2 regions of the Jonesia denitrificans DSM 20603 genome follow, and region 1 is predicted to be linked to the other one. Evidence: predicted binding sites of a transcription regulator. Region 1 holds the regulator's gene; the other holds the start of a gene.
What was found. The regulator LexA, encoded in region 1, represses DNA repair genes until DNA is damaged. The targets are predictions, from matches to a motif close to TCGAACANNTGTTCGA.
Positions count from the first base shown of each region.

Region 2: a site for LexA is predicted at 4,704-4,719, ahead of uvrA (excinuclease ABC subunit UvrA). Genes of this name have one in related genera too.

Region 1 covers NC_013174.1:1,121,379-1,132,330, reverse strand. The annotation lists gene JDEN_RS14295 (SAV_6107 family HEPN domain-containing protein) at 1-133, opposite strand, end outside; gene JDEN_RS05320 (spermidine synthase) at 322-1,227, shown strand; gene JDEN_RS05315 (PAC2 family protein) at 1,237-2,169, opposite strand; gene JDEN_RS05310 (HelD family protein) at 2,417-4,615, shown strand; gene serA (phosphoglycerate dehydrogenase) at 4,714-5,928, shown strand; gene JDEN_RS05300 (aldo/keto reductase) at 6,011-7,048, shown strand; gene nrdR (transcriptional regulator NrdR) at 7,027-7,488, opposite strand; gene JDEN_RS05290 (LysM peptidoglycan-binding domain-containing protein) at 7,557-7,994, opposite strand; gene lexA (transcriptional repressor LexA) at 8,283-9,008, shown strand; gene JDEN_RS05280 (L-lactate dehydrogenase) at 9,025-10,023, opposite strand; gene JDEN_RS05275 (ATP-dependent DNA helicase) at 10,067-10,952, opposite strand, start outside.
Region 2 covers NC_013174.1:1,332,476-1,343,427, reverse strand. The annotation lists gene uvrC (excinuclease ABC subunit UvrC) at 1-1,726, opposite strand, end outside; gene uvrA (excinuclease ABC subunit UvrA) at 1,759-4,674, opposite strand; gene JDEN_RS06305 (YciI family protein) at 4,819-5,112, shown strand; gene JDEN_RS06300 (TerC family protein) at 5,216-6,208, opposite strand; gene JDEN_RS06295 (PfkB family carbohydrate kinase) at 6,412-7,344, opposite strand; gene uvrB (excinuclease ABC subunit UvrB) at 7,341-9,410, opposite strand; gene JDEN_RS06285 (HesA/MoeB/ThiF family protein) at 9,535-10,650, shown strand; gene mobA (molybdenum cofactor guanylyltransferase) at 10,647-10,952, shown strand, end outside.

The DNA.
Region 1 (10,952 bases):
GAGGACGACGAGAAGCCTGGTGTACCGTCACTGCGCCTGCATACCGCAGCGCAGCGTAGTGAATGAACCGAAAGGCATCCTCGGGATCACGATGGCGTCGCGCAGCGTGAAGCAACCTGTTGCCATCGTCCATCAGTGCGAGCGCCTTGTAGACGAGGGTCGACATGTCGCGGCGGCGTAGTGCGCCCTTCCCCAGCGATGGTGCTTGTTGTCGCGTGTGGCGATTCCTGCGCGTCGTCATCGAGATCACCTCATCACTATCATCGAACACCTGTTCGATTTTGGCAAGTGCCGTGCTACGTTGTGTGGTTTGCTTGGGTCATGGCCTCTCGTCGTTCTCGTCCGTCTCGCCGTCCTCAGGTGGCGCTGCCCACCGATCCGATCCGCACTGCATATCAGACCGTTCGCGTAGCAGCAGATCGAGACCATGACCGGCGCCTGACGCTTTTCCTTGATGACACACCTAGTTCATTTATTGACCTAGACGATCCGCTCCATGTGGGGTTTGAGTATCTCGATATCATGCATCGGGTCATTGTTGACCTTGCGCCAACTTCACGGAAGATTGCACATCTCGGTGTCGCGGGTGCGAGTCTTGCGCGCGCATGCGCTGCTTCTATTCCAGCTGTTGAGCAAATCGGGATTGACATTGATGGTGAGTTGTTGGAGTTAGTGCGCAGATGGTTCGATCTGCCCCGTTCTCCTGCGCTGAAGTTAAGGCCGGGTGATGCGCTGGAGCAGGTGGTGTCGTTGCGTTCCGGGAGTATCGATGTACTGACGCGCGATATTTTCACGGCCGGGGTGATTCCCGAGCATGTGGTGTCCTCGACGATGGCTGGCGAGGTGATGAGAGTTCTTCGACCTGGCGGCTTGTATCTCGTCAATAGTGCCGACCGACAACCATTAACGCTGGTCAAACGCGAGTTGGCGACATTGGCGCACAGTATTGCCCAGACACACCAGCTCAACGCATCTGAGGTCAGTTCCTCGTGGGATCCCTGGGATTATCTCGCGCTCATTGCCGAACCCTCAATAGTGAAAAAGAAGCGTTACGGCAATGTTGTTCTGTGTGCAGTTCGACCAGACGCCGAGAACCCCATGAGCCCTTTTGAGACCAGCGAGACGCTGTACCGGTCGTTGAGGTCCATGGCAGTCCCGGCGAGTATCTTGCACGGGGAACAGATTCAGCACTTTGTTGCTGATGCACAACCTTTTGGGCCTAGTTGACCGCGACACTCAGTGGGATTGACCTTTGCGCCATTCACGCTGGAGGAACGCCTCAAACTCCGCACCAAGTTCATCGGCGCTGGGAAGAAGCGGATCATCTGCAAGTAACGATTCACGGTCTTTTGCTGCCATGAAGGCGTCGTACTGGTTCTCCAGTCCGGTGACTACCTCGTGGATGTCGGGCGATTGTGCTACTTGCCGGTCCACTTCGATTCGTGCTTCCACAGCTGCTTGCGCGATGTCCGCTGATGCGAGGTCCAGCCCTGTCACGTCTTCGACTCGAGTGACGGCAGTGAGCGCTGAAGGGTAGTACTGCGACTGGATGAGGTAATGCGGGACGTGGGCCGCGATTCCTACTGCGTCACGGTGACGAAGGCCTAGTTCAAACTCGATGCGGTTACTCACTGTCGCGGGTACTTCCACTTTCCCGACCCATTTGGGTTGGGCTGTCAATAAGGTTTCCCGAGTGGCGTGGAGAATCGCTCCGTGTTCTCTCGTGTGGGGTATGCCCATGGGAAGTCCATACGCGCTCACGACTAACGACACGTTGAAGTCCTCAATGAGGTCAAGGACCGCCTGGGTAAAGCCGTCCCAGCGCCGGTCAGGTTCCAAGCCATGAAGGAGAAGGTAGTCGGTGCCTTCGGCGTCGTGGAGCAGGTCAAGGGAAATATGGGGTTGCCGGTATTCAGTCCAATGGTGGACGTCGAATACCATGGTGGGACGCCTGGCGTGGTAGTCAATCAATTGGTCGTGGTCGAAGGTGGCAAAGGGACGCGGGTTTCCATGAGCGGTGAGGTGTTCGGCGATGATCTCTGTGACATGGCCGGCGTCGACAAGTGGACGTAGTGCAAGCACAAGCACAGGTCCTACCGCTGACGTCTCGGTCCGGGTCCGTAGTTCGTCATAGGTGTCTTTGTGGAAGTCATAAAGATCCGAACTCATGGCAGGTCCTTTCACTGGTCCTTGTGTCACGATCTCCAACGTCGTTGGTCCACGTGTTGTTCCCGAACAGGAACGGTGAGGTGTGGTGACCTTATCCCGTGAGGTTCATTGGGTGCATCCTGGTGTCGCTATCACACCTGATTTGGTGGATAATAGACGGTCGCCTGATACTGACTCGTGCATCGCGTGATGTCGTGTTGAGGGGAACTGACCTACTGCCAAAGATCACGTGAATCAGGGGAAGCCTGTGGCCGAACACCGCGACACCCTCGCACAGGAACAGCGTATCGTCGATGCGCTTTACGCACGGTTGGATGAGTTGCGTGACGCGACTGCTGCTCGGCTCGCTGCCGTTCGTAAACAGGGACCAACTGGCTCGCCGCAAAACCGTTCTGAACGGGATTCATTTGCAACCCATTATGAGGATCGGCTCGCGTTGCTCCACGCGGTGGAAGAGCGTCTTGTCTTTGGTCACTTGTCACTGACTGATGATTCAACCCGCCATATTGGGCGGGTGGGGTTAACTGATGCGCAGCATCAGTCTATTTTGACGGACTGGCGCGCTCCGGCTGCGGAACCGTTTTACCGTGCGACATTAGCGCATCCACAGGGGGTAATCCGGCGCAGGCACTTAACCACCTCGGGGCGTCAGGTCACTGCTGTCGAAGATGAGTTACTCACGTTGAGTGACTCAGATGAGGAACTTCCACCCCTGCAGGGGGAGGGGGCACTGCTTTCTGCAATGGCCCGGGGCCGGACCGGAAAGATGGGCGACATTGTCGCAACAATTCAGCGCGAACAAGACGAGATAATCCGCGCTCCTCTCCACGGGGCCCACGTTGTTCAAGGCGGGCCAGGAACCGGAAAAACTGCTGTTGCTTTACACCGTGCAGCATATTTGTTGTACGCACACCGCCGAGTATTGGAACGCTCCGGGGTTCTTTTGATTGGGCCTTCGTCAGCGTTTCTTCGCTATATCGACCAAGTTCTTCCCTCACTTGGCGAGACAGGTGTAGTGTCCACAACACTAGCCTCATTGATGCCCGGTGTTGTTGCGGAAGCAGAAGACTCCCCTGAGGCCGCAGCCTTAAAGGGTGACGTGCGCTTTGCGCGCTATGTGCGTGCCGCTGTCAAAGCCCGCCAACAGGTGCCGTCGCAAAACACAACACTGCGCATCGACGGTCATCTGCTTGTGGTCACCCCCCGTGACGTTAAAGAATCGATGACCCGTGCACGACGGGCCAACAAACCGCACAACGAAGGATGGGACATCTTCGCTCGTGACATGCTCAATAAGTTGGCCGCGCAGTACGCCCAAGACATGCCATACCACGTTGCAGCAGAAGACCGCGCAGACATCATTGCTGAGTTGCGCTCACATCGCGAGGTACGCCGCCTGATCAACCTTGCGTGGTTCCCCATCAGCGCCCCGCAACTCGTTGATGCGCTCCTGTCGCGCCCACATCGCCTCCTCCAGGCAGCTCCAGACCTAACCGACGCTGAACGATCAGCTCTTCTTCGACCTCCTGGCTCCGCATGGACAACCTCGGACATCCCATTACTGGATGAAGCTGAGGAACTCCTCGGCCCGTTGCCAGGGCGCAACCACCAAGCGCCCTCCCCCAGTGTCGACCACGAATACGCCCAAGCGGTGATCAACGAAACTGGTGTTGCGGGTTTAGTAAGCGCCCACGATTTGGAAGCACGATTTCGAGCCCACGGTCCGGTCATGTCCTTGGCTGAACGAGCTGGCAGTGACCGGCAATGGACATATGGTCACGTCATCGTGGACGAAGCACAAGAATTGTCTCCGATGGACTGGCGAATGCTGATACGCCGCTGCCCAACACGGTCCTTCACCATCGTGGGTGATACAGCCCAAACTTCGCGAGCTGGTGGTGCACGGACCTGGGAGGGTATGTTCACACCCGTGTTTCGCGAGCACTGGACCCAGCATACGTTGACTATTAACTACCGTACTCCAGCTGCGATCGCTGACACGGCAATGCGTTATGCGCATCATGCAGGACTGACCACGTCTCCTCTCACCTCGGCTCGTGATGTCGCAGGAGCACTCGATGTGATTCGGGTTCCTGATGATGGCTGGGACAACACTCTTGTGACCGCTGTCAACGAGGCGATCAGCCGGTTTATCTCGGCCGACCGAGGGCAAGTCGCCGTCATCACAAGTTCACGACAGTTGTCTCGCATCACGTCACTGGTCGACACGTGCGTTGCTCGTCACGGTGATGTTCGGCGTGGATCCGTGGACACCCTGACACCACGCGCGGTGAAAGGTCTAGAATTCGATGCAGTCATTCTTGTTGACCCTCAGGAGATCGAGGATGAAGTTGGGGCTTCGGATCTGTTCGTTGCTTTAACGAGACCAACCCAGCACCTTTGTGTCCTGACACCATCTCGTGCACCGTGGTTCTCCGCCCAGTGAACACAACAGACCCATGTTCGTCGTGACACCGTGCGTAACGTCGGTTCACCACTAAAGACTTGGTGGTGACCAAACCCACTCAGGAAGAAAATGGAGGCGTGTTGAAAGCGCTGCTTCTGGAAAACGTCCATCCCACCGCCGTAGAAATCCTCTCCTCTCATGGATACGAGGTCATTACACGATCTGGGGCACTCGATGAGGCGGAACTCATCGAAGCTCTCCAAGGCGTCCATCTACTCGGCATCCGATCAAAGACGCAGGTAACGCGTCAGGTCATTGATCACGCCCCTGACCTCATCGCGATCGGCGCATTTTGTATCGGCACCAACCAGATCGACTTAGGCGCAGCAGCGGAACGTGGAGTCGGTGTTTTCAATGCTCCGTTCTCAAATACTCGTTCAGTTGTCGAGATGGCGATCTCTGAAATGATCTCGCTGACACGCCGGCTACCAGAACGTAATAAGGCCATGCACGACGGTGTGTGGGACAAAACCGCCGATGGATCTCACGAGATCCGCGGGAAGACCCTGGGCATCATTGGGTACGGAAACATTGGTACTCAGTTATCAGTCCTTGCTGAGAACCTTGGAATGTCGGTCATTTTCTATGACACGGCTGAAAAACTCGCCCTGGGGAACGCACGACGGGCTACCACCTTGGAAGAGTTGTTGGGCGCCGCAGACGTGGTGACAATCCACGTCGATGGCAGGCCTGGTAACGCTGGCCTTTTCGGTGCAGAACAGTTCGCTGCCATGAAACGAGGCGCTATTTTCCTCAACCTCTCGCGGGGTTTTGTCATGGACAACGAGGCACTCCGTGACGCCATCATGTCAGGTCATGTCGCAGGAGCGGCAGTCGATGTGTTCCCCACCGAACCGAAAAAACGTGGGGACGCGTTTGACTCTGAACTGCGTGGGTTGGCGAACGTGATCCTCACTCCTCACATTGGTGGTTCCACCCTTGAGGCTCAGGAATCTATTGGTGAGTTCGTCGCCAACAAGCTACGTGACTATGTCCGCACCGGTTCGACGACTCTGTCTGTGAATCTTCCGAACCTGGCACTTGAAACGACTGGCTCGATCACCCGCATCGCATTCCTCCACCGCAACACCCCTGGGGTGCTTGCTGCCGTCAACAATGCGCTCGCAACGCACAACGTCAACATCGACGGCCAGTTGTTGGCGACACGCGGTGAGTTTGGGTATGTCGTCACTGACGCTGGTTCCTCAGTTGACCCTGAAGTTCTGAACGCATTGAAAGATATTGACCAGTACATTCGCATCCGTGTGATGCCCCCATCTCACTTGCGGTGAGAACGTCGGGCGCTCGCACGCCCCTCTTACTGGGTGGGAGTCAGTCGTTGCTGACTTCCACCCAGTCCCGTACCTTTGTGGTATGACCACAGAGCCGGTACTTTCACAGCAGCCCATCCGTTCGGTCCCACATTCTGGTCTGCGCTTCCCCGCAATCAGTTTGGGCCTGTGGCAAAACTTTGGTGCTTCTGCAGCGAGCGAGGACGCAACGGCTCTCATCACAACCGCCTTGGACCTCGGGGTCTTTCACTTAGACCTTGCCAATAATTACGGCCCCCCACCGGGTGCCGCAGAATCTTTTGTGGGAACGCTGCTCCGCGGCTCGCTACGCGCCCATCGAGATGAAATGCTCCTTGCAACGAAAGCCGGATACCGGATGTGGCCTGGGCCTTACGGTGAGGGTGGCTCACGCAAGTATCTCCTTTCGTCTCTGGACGCGAGTTTGTCACGGCTAGGCACTGACGTGGTCGATATTTTTTACTCCCATCGTTATGACCCCACCACACCGCTTGAAGAAACTATCGGGGCGCTTGCGACAGCGCTTGCACAAGGAAAAGCACACTACGTTGGCATTTCGTCGTACTCGCCGCAACGTACCCGTGAAGCTCTCGCGATCGCTCGTGACTACGGGATCCCTTTATCTGTCCATCAGTCGTCCTATTCGCTGGTGAACAGATGGATTGAAGAACCTGACGCCCAGGGTGATAGTGTCCTGTCTTTGTCGAATGACCATGACTTTGGCGTTGTCGCTTTTTCTCCACTTGCGCAAGGTCTACTGACTGACAAGTACCTCAATCACGTACCGAGTGACTCACGCGCAGCGCTATCGTCGTCGTTTCGTCCGGAATATCTCAGCGAAGAGAATCTACGTCGAGTGCGAGAACTAGATTCCATTGCCCAAGAACTGGGTCTCTCACTTGCACAGATGGCGGTGGCGTGGATTCTCCGTGATCCGAGGGTGAGCTCAGTACTCGTGGGCGCTAGAACACCGGCACAGTTCCGTGAACTCCTTCACGCGACTGAGGCACCCGTATTGACTCCCGATGTGCTGATTCGTATTGATCAGTGGGCAACCGATGCTGGAATCAATTTGTGGGCTCAGCGTTCGTCGTCTTTGTGACTATGGCGTAGATCTTCGACAGCTTGAGCGAAATCGTCGAGCGAATCAAAATTCTGGTACACACTGGCAAAACGCAAGTATGCCACCTGGTCAAGCTCGCGCAGCGGCCCCAAAATTGCCAATCCAACGTCGTTGGCACCAACCTCGGCACTCCCCTGAGCCCGGATTGTTTCTTCTACGGTTTGTGCAAGCTTGGCGAGGTCATCGTCATTGACCGGCCGCCCTTGACAGGCCTTTCTCACACCATTGATGACCTTTTGGCGTGAAAACGGCTCCGTAACCCCTGACCTTTTTGTTACTGACAGGCTCGCGGTTTCGATGGTGGTAAATCGTTTCTGACATTGGGGGCACTGGCGACGACGGCGGATAGTGGCACCGTCATCAGAGGTACGCGAATCGACAACGCGTGAATCTGGGTGTCGACAAAAAGGACAGTGCACTGAGACTCCTCCGGGAAAGTTCTTCAGTCCACTGTACGCAATAAGACCGCGCGCACCCAAGAGCACACTCACGAAGACGTAGGTAAATACAACACCTCTCCGACATCTAACGCCCCTGAGAGTCGTTGATTCAGATCCTTGATGGCGTCGATGGTGTCTCGAGGGTCCTTTGTGGGCGCATGGGCGACCGCGATAGACCATAGAGTCTCTCCCCCACTCACCACGTACTCAGTGACGGCTTGGGGATCGTGCGGTGTGTCAGCCATAGCAGTTTGACCCAACAAAACTCCTACACCCACAGCGAACGTCAACGAGAGGGACCACACCAGCACCCGCCCCCGTCGAGTGAGTCGCATCCCCCCTAACCCCAAAAATCCATACGCTTCGCGAGGTGTACGTGCTGGCACAGGCACACCTTGTGATGCTTGAGATTGCTGCGAAGCGCCAGGGTATACGCGTTCACGGGGGAACTCGATGAGTTGGGCGTTCATCACTGACTGACTCACTACGGTCTCCTTGGGGGTTGAGGCCACCGACAGATGATCGAACATACGTTCGTAGAACAAGTGTACGAACGGATATGGGTTTTGTGAACACCTGTTCGAGAAATAGTCGAACAGGTGTTTGAAAATCACCTGATTTCACATAGAGTAAGAACACACGAGTGTCAGTTCATCACGCACCACTGACAAAGACAGAGCATGGCTACCATCAGCGCGAAAGCGTTAAGCGAGACCTCTCAGCACCTCCCTGTCTCGCTGCTGACGCCTACTGCGTGCACGACAGGAGATCGCATGACCGAGCAATCCACACCACAGCACCTGTCTGACGCACCACTGACATCGCGTCAACGTGCAGTGTTGGCCTGCATCACTCAATCTCTGAAAGATCGAGGCTATCCGCCGAGCATGCGGGAGATCGGCCGAGAGGTCGGCCTCACTAGCCCCTCCAGCGTGAAACACCAACTCAAGGTGCTCGAAGAACGCGGTTTTGTCCGGCGCGACCCCAACCGACCACGCGCGATTGAGGTTATTCCCACTCCTCGAGAGAAGGACACGTCCTCTCCTTCACCGGATCCTGGCCTGCATCATTCCTCGAGGAACACTGAGAACGTGGTCATGATCCCCCACGGTTCACGAACATCCGATCTCCGCCCGGTTCCCCTTGTGGGACGCATTGCCGCGGGTGCACCTATTTTGGCTGACCAAGACATTGAAGATGTGTTCACTCTGCCCCGCCAACTTGTTGGCGATGGCGAACTATACATGCTTCGGGTGTCGGGAGAATCCATGGTTGATGCAGCCATCTGTGACGGAGACTTCGTTGTCGTGCGTCGACAAGGTGTTGCCGAAAACGGTGAGATCGTCGCAGCCATGATCGATGGTGAAGCCACAGTGAAAACGCTTAAACTCAAAGATGGGCACCGGTGGCTCATGCCTCACAACCCGCTTTACGACCCCATCCTTGGTGATGACGCCGAGATCCTTGGAAAAGTTGTTTCAGTGATTCGTGCCATGTAGGGCGCGCCACCACATGTTAGAAACCAAACTGCTGAGCGACTGACCGCAACGACTGTGCAGAGTCACGCAAACGCCGTTGTTCGCTATCAGACATGGGTACTAACAGGCGTTCTGTGCATCCATTTCTCCCCACCACGGAGGGAACTGAAAGGCACACATCGGACACGCCGTAGTAGTCACGGAGTTCGGTTGATACAGGTAGCACCCGGTGTTCGTCATTGAGGACCGCCTCAATGATTCGTGACCCCGCAAGGCCTACGGCATAGTTAGTGGCGCCTTTTCCCTCAATAATTCGGTATGCGGAGGACACAACCTCGTCAGCGATTTGCTCACGGCGTGCCTCCGACAAGGGGCTAAGACCATCGATCCCGGGCCACTCAAGGAGTGGGACACCACCAATCGTTGCCGAACTCCACAACGGAAATTCTGAGTCACCGTGTTCACCGACCATGTAGGCGTGAACATTTTGGACGGCAACCGAACACTCACGCGCCAGAACATAGCGGAGACGGGAAGAGTCAAGGACTGTACCAGAACCAAACAGCTGCTCACGGGGAAGACCAGAGACTTTCAGAGCAGCGTAAGTCACAACATCGACAGGGTTAGTCACCATGACGTACACCGCGTTGGGTGCAACGTCTTGCAATTGCGGCAAGATCTTTTTAATCAATCCAATAGTGGCTGCCGCAAGATCGATACGTGTTTGCCCAGGCTTCTGCTTGGCCCCTGCAGTCACCATGATGATGTCAGCATCCCGGCATACCTCAACATCGTCGGACCCAATAACCTCAGCCATAGGCATGAACTGAATCCCATGCGCAAGATCAAGAACCTCGGCCTTAACCTTTGCCGCATTGATGTCATAGAGAGCTACAGTTCGTGCTGAGCCGCGCATTAATGCTGCGTATGCCATGGTCGCTCCCACCGCACCTGCGCCCACAATAGCTACCTTTGAGGTCCGCCGCTCCGGGCGTGCAGCTTGTAGGGAATCACTTGGCTGAGGCTCAAAGTACATGGTGTCTCCTTGCGTAGTCGGTGCTGGTCAACACTGTACCGGGTTAGTCACCGCTGCGAGAGGTTAAACGGTGAAGAGCTGAGACTGCGGTAGCTTTCTGCGTGGTTCGCCACATCGGAGGCAGAGCAGATAGAAGGTACTGGCCGTATCGCGCTGTGGCAATCCGTGGGTCCAAGATGGCCACAACACCCTTATCATCAGTTGACCGAATCAACCGTCCGGCTCCTTGCGCGAGGAGAAGCGCAGCATGATGAGCAGCCACTGTCATGAAACCATTCCCCCCTGATTGTGCCACTGCTTTCGTGCGCGCCGAACGAACGGGGTCATCTGGTCGAGGAAACGGAATCCGATCGATCACAACAAGCTGACATGCGTCCCCTGGGACATCAACACCCTGCCACAACGACAAAGTCCCAAAAAGACATGTCTGGGGGTCTTCACGGAACAGCCGCACAAGTGTGGGCAACTGGTCCTCTCCTTGGAGCAAAATCGGGTAACTCACGCGTTCTTTGAGAACTTCTGCGGCTCGCTGCGCAGCTTTTCGCGAGGAGAAAAGGCCCAATGTCCGCCCATGCGCAGCGTTGATGAGCTCCTCAATATGGGCGAGCTGGTCATCAGTTGTTGGGCTTGATCCAGGAACAGGTAAATCGCGAGCAAGATACAAAATTCCCTGACGCGGATAGTCAAAAGGTGACGCGACATCCTTGGTGACAAGGTCGTCCACCCCAGCCAACCCCACGGTTCGAGCTGCCGAATCAAAGTTCCCACCGATAGCCAACGTTGCTGAGGTGAGGATCGCAGTATGCTCCGGCCACAGCGCTTGAGCCAACAACGACGACACACTCAATGGGGCAGCATACAGACGAGGGGGCGCCGTATCAGAACCAATCCGCGGCCTGGCGCACCACAGCACGTCGGCGGATGTGTCC
Region 2 (10,952 bases), 210 kb from region 1:
TTGCAAAGCGATGCGCTTCGTCGCGCAGGTGTTGGAGCAAATACAGTCCTGCGGATTGACGTTCAAGAATGACAGGGAACTCGTCATGTGGTATCCAAATTTCTTCCAGCCGTTTCGCGAGCCCGCACACCGCGACGTCGGTGATTCCCAGGTCGGTCAGCGCCCGGACAGCCGCTGCAACCTGCGGTGCGCCACCATCAACGACAACGAGTGACGGTTCGTAAGCGAACACTGGGCTTTCACTGGAGTTGTCGTGTGCGTCGACTTCACCAGTGGTGACTGTCTGCCGGGTTTCTTTGTGTATGAGGTGGCGTTTGAATCTCCGGGAGATCACTTCATACATTGCTTCAGTGTCATCCCGCGCCCCGTCTCCTTCGTTTCCTTTGATATGGAAAAGTCGGTAAGCGCTTTTCTTGGGGAGGCCGTCCTCGAAGACGACCATGGATGCTGTTTGGAACGTGCCTTGGTTGTGGGAGACGTCGTAACATTCAATGCGTAGCGGGGCTTCACTGAGTTCCAGAGCGTCATGGAGTTCGCGTAACGCTTGAGAGCGGGTGGTGAGATCCCCAGCACGCCGGGATTTGTGGAGGCGTAACGCTTGCTCTGCGTTCGCGTGAACTGTTGCAGCCAGCTGCGCTTTTTCGCCGCGCTGCGGTATCCGCACAGCGACTTTGCTCCCACGCAGTGTGCTGAGCCAGGCTGTCATCGTCTCTGAATCCGCAGGGAGGACGGGAACTAGAACTTGGCGTGGGATCGCTTGGGCGGCATGACCTGGAGTTACAGAGTCATCGTGGACGCCGTACACCTGTTGAAGGAGATGCTCAATAAACTCGTCGTCGCGAAGCGCTTCCACTTTTTCCGCGATCCACCCGCGTTGCCCTCTGATACGGCCGCCCCTGACATGGAACACTTGCACTGCTGCTTCCAGTTCATCTGATGCGACCGCAAAGACATCAGCGTCAGTTGCATCAGATAACACCACCGCGTTCTTTTCCAATGCCCTTTCCAAGGCACGCAGATCGTCACGTAACCGGGCAGCAGTTTCAAAGTCGAGCGCTTGAGAGGCGTCCATCATGCGCTGTTTGACATCAGAGATGAAACGACCAGTGTGTCCGGCCATAAAGTCGCACAGATCTTCTGCGAGTTGCCGGTGATCGTCCTGAGATATGTTGCCTGTGCACGGTGCGGAGCATTTGTCGATGTACCCCAACAGACAAGGACGCCCGGATCGTTGCGCACGGTTGTAGACACCTTGTGTACAAGTACGCACCGGGAATACCCGCAATAGCTGGTCAAGGGTATCTCTGATGGCCCATGCGTGGCCAAAAGGACCAAAGTATCGGTCACCGGGTTTCTTCGCCGAGCGTGTCACAAACGCACGCGGAACTTGCTGTGACATGCTCACTGCCAGGTAGGGGTATGACTTGTCGTCACGATATTTTACGTTGAATCGTGGGTCGTACTCTTTGATCCAGGTGTATTCCAGTGCGAGTGCTTCGACTTCGGTTGACACGATAGTCCACTCAACTCCGGCAGCTGAGGTGACCATCGCTTGAGTTCGCGGGTGCAGGGCACTGAGTGATTGGAAGTAGTTCGATAGGCGGGCGCGCAGGTTCTTTGCTTTACCTACATAGATGACGCGGCCCTGATCATCGCGAAATCGGTAGACACCTGGGGCGGTGGGGATATCACCAGGTGCAGGGCGATAGGTGGTTGGGTCAGCCATCGTGGTGTTGACACTCCCGTGTGGGTCAGGGGTTAGCGTTTCTTTTTGGTTGCCCGTGGTGTGGGTGGAGCAATGTCGGGTACTTGATCTCCTAGGGGCACTGCGGGGTGTGCATTAAGAATTTCCTTGAGGAAGTATCCGGTGTGGGATTCTGAAACCTGCGCAACTTGTTCAGGTGTTCCTTCCGCAACGACTAGTCCGCCTCCTGATCCACCTTCTGGGCCCATGTCAATGATCCAGTCCGCGTTCTTGATGACATCGAGGTTGTGCTCGATCACGATGACTGAGTTTCCTTTGTCCACCAAACCTTGCAGGACGGACAACAGTTTACGAATGTCTTCGAAATGTAGTCCGGTTGTGGGCTCGTCCAGCACGTAGATGGTGCGGCCGGTCGACCGTTTTTGCAATTCGGCTGCGAGCTTCACACGCTGGGCTTCTCCCCCGGACAAGGTGGGGGCAGGTTGTCCAAGTCGGACATACCCCAATCCAACATCGACGAGTGTGTTGAGGTGCCGGGCGATCGCGGGGACAGCTGAGAAGAAGTTCGAGGCTTCCTCAATGGGCATGTCAAGTACGTCTTGAACGGTCTTGCCTTTGAAGGTGACTTCGAGGGTTTCCCGGTTGTATCGGGCGCCGTGGCACACCTCGCAGGGTACGTACACGTCGGGGAGGAAATTCATCTCAATTTTGATTGTTCCGTCCCCTGAGCATGCCTCACAGCGACCACCTTTGACGTTGAACGAGAAACGACCTGGACCATACCCGCGGACTTTCGCTTCGGTGGTGCCGGCAAAGAGTTTGCGCACGTGGTCCCACACCCCGGTGTAGGTAGCTGGGTTGGAACGTGGGGTGCGTCCGATGGGGCCTTGGTCAACGTGAACAACTTTGTCGAGGTTCTCTAGTCCGTCGATGCGCCGGTGGCGTCCTGCGACGAGTCGCGCGCCGTTCAGTTTGTTGGCGAGCACTGTGTACAGGATGGAGTTCACGAGGGTCGATTTTCCGGACCCAGACACACCTGTGACTGCCGTGAGAACACCCAGCGGGAAGGTGACGTTGTCGCCGCGGAGATTGTTTTCCTTCGCCCCGATAACAGTTAATGAGCGTGAGGGGTTGATGGCGCGGCGGGCTGAGGGTAATGCAATGGCGCGGCGGCCTGACAGGTATGCGCCGGTGATGGAGCGGTCATTGGTGAGGAGGTCGTGGTAGGTGCCCGAGTGGACGACCTCTCCCCCGTGTTCCCCGGCGCCTGGGCCGATGTCGACGACCCAGTCAGAGGCGCGGATCGTGTCTTCGTCATGTTCGACGACGATGAGTGTGTTTCCAAGGTCACGAAGCCGAGTGAGGGTGTCAATGAGACGGCGGTTGTCGCGTTGGTGCAGGCCAATACTGGGTTCATCAAGGACGTAGAGCACACCCACAAGTCCTGCCCCAATTTGTGTGGCTAACCGGATGCGTTGTGCTTCTCCACCAGAGAGGGTTCCTGCAGCGCGCGCGAGGGTGAGGTAATCAAGACCCACATCAAGGAGAAAACCTAATCTGTCAAGGATTTCTTTTAATACAGCGGCTGCGATCTGTTTTTCTCTGGTGCCGAGTTCGATTGTGTTCAGGAACTGTTGACAGTCCCGCATGGACAGTTCACAGACCTCTGCAATAGATTTTCCACCGACTTTTACGGCAAGCACTTCGGGTTTGAGGCGCGCACCGCGACACGTGGGGCATGCGATTTCACGCATGTACGCTTCGTATTTTTCTTTGGACCACTCGGATTCGGTTTCGGAGTGTCGTCGTTCAATCGACGCGATGACCCCTTCAAAGCCGGTGGTGTATGCACGTTCTCTACCCCATCGGTTACGGTATTTCACGTGGACTTGGTAGTCCTTGCCGTACAAGATGGCGTCTTGGATGGAGCCGGGGAGCTTCTTCCACGGTGTGTCCAGAGAAAACCCGAGTTCGTCGGACAGCCCGGTCAGGATACGGTCGTAGTATTCCGAGGACGTCGCAGACCAGGGCGCGATGGCGCCGTCGGCGATGGATTTGTCATCATCGGGGATGATGAGTTCAGGGTCAACTTCAAGTCGCATCCCGATCCCGGTGCATTCGGGGCAGGCACCATAGGGCGCGTTAAATGAGAAAGTCCGGGGTTCGATTTCATCAAGCGTCAGTTGGTGATCGTTGGGGCAGGCCCGTTTCTCGGAGAACCGCCGTTCACGGTGTGGGTCGTTCTCCGCAAGATCGACCATGTCGATGATGACACGTCCATCTGCTGTGTTGAGTGCGGTTTCGATGGAGTCAGTGAGCCGTTGCCGGATTCCGTCCCGCAGTGCTAATCGGTCAACCACAACATCAATACTGTGTTTGATGTTCTTTTCGAGCGTGGGCGGGCTTGCGAGTTGGTGTAGTTCCCCGTCGATGCGGACCCGGGAGAACCCTTTGGCTTGCAGATCGGCGAGGAGTTCGTGGTACTCCCCTTTCCTCCCACGCACGACAGGTGCGAGCACCTGAAAGCGGGTTTTTTCAGGAAGTTCAAGAAGCTTGTCGACGATTTGTTGCGGGGTTTGGGCTGTGATGCGTTCCCCGCACACCGGGCAATGCTGCGTTCCAGCTCGTGAAAACAGCAGACGTAAGTAGTCATAGATCTCTGTGATCGTTCCGACTGTTGACCGCGGATTCCTATTTGTGGATTTTTGGTCGATAGAGACCGCTGGGGATAACCCTTCGATGAAGTCGACGTCAGGTTTGTCCATTTGACCAAGGAACTGCCGGGCATAAGCAGACAAGGATTCGACGTATCGCCGTTGACCTTCTGCGAAGATGGTGTCAAATGCCAAAGACGACTTTCCGGAGCCCGACAGGCCGGTAAAGACGATGAGTTGGTCACGCGGCAGCGAAATATCTACGGATCGGAGGTTGTGTTCGCGGGCACCTTGGACGATGAGTCGATCAGTCACTCCCTTATCTTATGCCGCAGGCGCCGATATCGCACAGATGTTCGAACGTTGGAGATGTCACGGGGTGAAGTTCGCACCGTGGGTATACCGGATCGTAACGTTTCGGCGCGTGGTTTGGTGAGGGCTCCGTGGTTGAATGTGGGCATGCAGACTTTTGCGATCACCTATGTGTATTCCGAGGACACGGCGGCGTTGGATGAGCATCGGCCTGCGCATCGTGCGTATTTGAGTGCGTTGGCGGCGTCTGGTTCGCTTCTTGCCTCTGGTCCCGTGCGTCAGGAAGACATGACTGGGGCACTCATTATTGTTCAGGCCCCGCATGCCGGTGCAGCGATCGCTTTGTTAGAAGGCGATCCGTTTTGGCAGCAGGGGTTGGTGTTAGATCGTGCTGTTGTGGAGTGGAACATTGTCATTGGTGCGTGGGCAGAGACCGAGTAAGTCTTGTTCTTGATCACGCATTGATCCGTGCAGAACAGCAGGGCGGTCCCAATATGGGGCCGCCCTGCTGTGTGTTGAGCATGCTTATGCAGGTAGACGGTGGCTATGCAGGTGGTGTGATTCCGCGTTTGAGGTCTCGGTTGGTTTTCCACACCGACGCGATCGTCGTGATGATCACTGTCCCAACGATCACGGTCATGGATTGTGCGATGGTTACTTCAGGGGCCGCGAGGACGGGTTGGCCGTTGTTAATGAAGGGAAGTTCATTGACGTGTAGAGCGTGAAGAACGAGTTTCACCCCAATGAATCCCAGGATGACAGCGAGCCCGTAGTTGAGGTAGACCAGCTTTTCCAAGAGGCCATCGACGAGGAAGAACAGCTGCCGCAGACCAAGGAGAGAGAATGCGTTGGCGGCGAAGACGAGGAACGGTTCTTGGGTGAGACCAAAAATCGCTGGAATGGAGTCGACGGCGAAGAGTAAGTCCGCTGACCCGATTGCCACCATGACGATAAGCATGGGGGTGACCATGGTGCGTCCATCGATGCGGACAAACACGCGGTCACCGACGTAGGAGTCCGTGATAGGCAGGATCCCGCGCAGTTTCCGGATGAGGAAGTTTTCGTGGTATTCCTCTTCTTCTTTCGCGGGGATTGCTTGGTGGATGGCGGTCCAGATAAGGAATGCCCCAAAAATGTAGAACACCCAGGAGAAGTTTTCGATCAGTGCTGCGCCGAGGAAGATGAACACGGTCCGGAAAATCAGCGCAACAACAATGCCAAAGAGGAGTACTTTTTGTTGGTCTTCGCGGGGCACTTTAAATGCGGCGATGATGAGGATGAACACGAAAAGGTTGTCGAGTGACAGTGACTTCTCGGTGAGGTATCCGGCGAAGTATTCGGTCCCGTACGTGGATCCGTATATTTGCCAGATGACAACACCGAATATCAGTGCGATCGCGATGTAAATCGCTGACCAGATTCCGGCCTCTTTGAGTGTCGGTGCGTGCGGGGTGCGGACGTGTCCGACGAAATCAACGGTGAGCATTGTCAAGATGATGCCGACGGTGATGATCCACAGTGAGGCGTGGACATCCATAGGTGTACCTCCGGTACGGGTGGTTGGTACCGAAGGTCTCTCCCGCGCGGCGTGAACCTGGCAACTGGTTCCGGGCGCATCATCGGGATGGCCGTGGTGACGAAACCAGTGTTCGTGGGATACTCCCCTTCAATTCTTGTTTATTATGGGCCACCGTGGGCTCAGGTGTGATCGTGATTCACCGTTCGGTGGCGCGTTGTTCGTCACAGTTGAGTGGGGTCGGCGAGTTGTGTGATCCAACTTCGCAGGCCAACTGTGGCGACCCGATGTGCCGCAATGACCGATGCGTTGGTTGTGACGGCTGTGATGTCGGCTAGGTCGGTGGGCGGGTGGTTGTGGGTGTGGTGGTGGGTGGCAACGAAGTGGGTATATGCCCCGTGGAAAACATCTCCGGCACCGAGGGTGTCACGGGTGACAACGCCTGGTGGGCTGATCGTGGTTGTGGTGGTGGGATGCCACACGGTGATGGGGTGTTCACCGTGTGTACGCACGATTGTTGGTGCGGTAGTGAGTGTGGTGCGGTTCTCGGGGGTGAGTGGCACCCAGCCGTGTGGGTCGTGGAAATCTGCTGAAGCAATAATGTGTTGGGCGTGCGGGATGAGATCGTCAAACGCAGGTTTCCACCGTCCGGCATCAACGATGATGGGGGCAGCATTGGTGGGCCGTTGGGCGAGGATGTGGCGCGCAAGATGGGGGTGGTGTCCGTCGATGAGGATCGCATGGACACGTGGCAGTAGTGTGCTTAGCTGCGTGGTGAGGCGGCTGGTCATCTGAGGTGTCAGCGTGTGGGGTTGAGCATCGGTAGAAATAACGGCTCGTTCCCCGGTGTGTTCGGTGATGAGGATGCTGGATACAGACAGACCGTGGTCAGGTCCGGCAAGGTCGATGACGGTGACGTTGTGGGCGGCAAGGTCGGCCGCTGCGATGCGTGCTTGAGGACTCGTCCCGATCACGGTCAGGAGAATAGCGTGACCACCAAGTGCAGCGCAGGTGACAGCTGCGTTGGCTGCTGGGCCTCCTGCTGCAATATCTTGATGGTGGGCCGTGAGTTTTTCGTTGGGTGTGGGAAACGTGGTGATGCGTGTTGCAATATCGAGCGTGGTGAGCCCAACAAAGAGGCTGATTGGTTGGGTCACGAGGTGGCGTCTTTCATCTGGCGGAGTTCTCGTTTGAGGTCGGAGAGTTCGTCGCGTAGGCGCGCTGCGAGTTCAAATTGAAGCTCTGCTGCTGCTTGGTGCATTTGTTCGGTGAGTTGGGTAATGAGGGCGCTGAGGTCACCTGTTGCGCTGGGCACACCTGATGGTGTGTGCGCTGGTGTGGGTGTAGTTGTTTGACGGTACCCACCGGCAAGGAGTTCTTGTGTATCGATGTCTTCTCGAGCGAGCATGTCGGTGACGTCGGCGATCTTTTTTCGCAGCGGTTGTGGGTCAACACCATGTTCAGTGTTGTATGCGATCTGTTTTTCTCTGCGTCGCTCAGTTTCTTCGATGGCTTGTGCCATGGCCGGGGTGATGCTGTCGGCATACATATGCACTTCACCGGACACGTTACGTGCGGCACGTCCAATGGTTTGGATAAGCGAACGAGGGGAACGTAGGAACCCTTGTTTGTCGGCGTCGAGGATCGCGACCAGGGACACCTCGGGGAGGTCAAGTCCCTCACGCAGGAGGTTGATCCCCACAAGAACATCAAACTCACCAAGTCGCAGCCCTCGAAGGAGCTCCACTCGTTTGAGAGTGTCAATGTCTGAGTGAAGATAGCGAACGGCTACACCTTTGTCGAGGAGATAGTCGGTCAGGTCTTCAGACATTTTCTTCGTGAGGGTAGTGACAAGTATGCGTTCGTTCTTGGCGGTCCGTTCGTTGATCTCGTCAAGAAGGTCATCGATTTGGCCTTTGGTGGGTTTCACCGTGATCTTCGGGTCGACCAAGCCGGTTGGACGAATGATCTGTTCAACTGTGCCGTTGGACAGTGCCAGTTCATAATCGCCTGGTGTGGCGGATAGGTAGACTGTTTGTCCAATACGTTCGGTGAACTCTTCCCATGTCAATGGCCGGTTATCCATTGCTGAGGGGAGACGGAACCCATGCTCCACGAGAGAACGTTTTCGCGAAGCGTCCCCCTCATACATCGCCCCGATTTGTGGCACAGTGACGTGCGATTCATCAATGATCAGCAAAAAGTCATCGGGGAAGTAATCCAACAGCGTATGTGGTGCGCTACCGGGAGCACGACCATCAATGTGCCGTGAGTAGTTTTCAATCCCAGAACACGACCCCACCTGACGCATCATTTCGATGTCATAGGTGGTGCGCATCGATAAGCGCTGCGCTTCAAGTAACTTGTTGTCCCGGTTGAGCTCAGCAAGCCGTTCTTCTAGTTCCGCTTCAATCGATGCGATGGCTCGTTCCATCCGTTCGGGACCAGCCACGTAGTGTGACGCAGGAAAAATGTGGATCCGTTGCACTTGGGACACAACTTCACCGGTGAGCGGGTGCAGTGTGTAGATCGCTTCGATGTCGTCCCCAAAGAACTCAAGCCGAATCGCTAGTTCCTCATAGACAGGGATAATTTCCACGGTGTCACCTCGGACCCGGAACGTGCCCCGCGTAAATGCCACATCGTTGCGCGTGTACTGCATCGACACGAAGTGGCGCAGCAGACCATCACGGTCAATTTCATCACCAACATCGATCTGAACCATCCGATCGACATATTCTTGCGGGGTACCCAACCCGTAAATGCAGGACACAGACGCGACAACAACCACGTCACGGCGGGTCAGCAAAGAGTTGGTCGCCGAGTGACGAAGACGCTCCACTTCCTCGTTAATTGAGGAGTCCTTCTCAATGTAGGTGTCAGTTTGGGCAATATACGCCTCAGGCTGGTAATAGTCGTAATATGAGACAAAATACTCAACAGCGTTGTTGGGAAGCAACTCTCGAAACTCCGTCGCTAACTGCGCAGCCAACGTTTTATTCGGCGCCATAATCAACGTGGGACGTTGCAACTGCTCAATGAGCCACGCACTGGTTGCCGACTTCCCCGTCCCCGTCGCCCCCAGGAGCACAACGTCCTTTTCCCCACCCTGAATACGCCGCGTCAACTCAGCAATCGCACTGGGCTGATCCCCCGACGGTGAGAACTCCGACACAACATCAAACTGGAAATCAACACGGGTTAATTCACGGTGAGAACTCATACACCCAACATAGTGCCCGCCCCTGACACCACGCACCACGCACCAGGACCTTATCCACAAAAAAGTTCGTTTCTACCTGTCATACTAAGGACACACACAGCACCCACCTGCACAGGAGGCCGCAGTGACACCGGACTTCACCACCGCTGAAACCATCCACTACGCACGCCAAATGGCGCTACCTGGTTTTGGACACACTGCGCAACAAGCCCTCCGCGACGCCCACGTCCTCGTCATCGGAGCCGGTGGCCTCGGCTCCCCCGCCCTCATGCACCTCGCCGCCGCCGGAGTAGGCACCCTCGAAATATACGACGACGACACAGTCGACCCCTCCAACCTCCACCGCCAACTCATCCACTCCTACCCCCGCATCGGACAACGCAAAACCGACTCAGCAGCCACAACCCTCACGCAACTCAACCCCCACATCACCATCATCACCCACCCCACCCGACTCACCCACAACAACGCCTACGACGCCATCAACCGAGCAGACCTCGTCATCGACGGCACCGACAACTTTGCTACCCGCTACCTCATCAACGACATCTGCGTCACCACAGCAACCCCCTACATTTGGGCAGCAATCTCCGCCTGGGACGCCCACATCAGCGTCTTCGCGCTCCCCCACACACCGTGCTACCGATGCCTACACCCCACACCGCCACCACCCAACACCGTACCCACCTGCGCACAAACCGGAGTCCTCCCCACCCTTCCCGGACTCATCGGAACAACCCAAGCACACGAAGCAATCACCCTCATTACCGGAATCGGCACACCACTCACTGGAACGCTCGCCACCTACTCCGGGCACACGAACACTTGGAACTACCTCCCCCTCAACCCATCACCCACCTGCCCCACCTGCTCAACCAAACCCACCACCACCCCACACCACCAACCAGACCCACCACCACCAACCAGACCCACCAACCACCCATCAGCACTCACCAACCACCCATCAGCACTCACCAACCACCCATCAGCACTCACCACCGCCACCACCATCGACATTCGCCCACCCCACACCACCCACACAAACCCGTGGCCAACCACCCTCACCATCCCCCTACCTGACATCCTCGCTAACCCACACGCCACCGCCACCCGCCTCGCCACACACCCCGCACCTCGCATCATCTACTGCGAATCAGGAACAACCGCCCAGCTTGCAGCCCTCACCCTCACCGACGCAGGCCTCACCGACGTCTCCGCCCACCCAGGTCCACCACAATGACCACAACAACACACGCCACCATCATCCTCACCGGCGGCCACGGCTCCCGCCTCGGCACCACCAACAAAGCAGAACTCCCCCTTGGCACCACCACCTTCCTTAACCACATCCTCACCACCCTCCCCTCCTTCCACCACCCCACCATCCTCGTTGGCCCACCACCCCACACACCCACCCACATACCCGTCATCACCACCCAAGAACACCCCCCACACACCGGTCCACTCGCCGCCATCGCTCACGCCACCACCCACCTCCCACCCCAGACCACCTACACCACAATCCTCGCCTGCGACACCCCC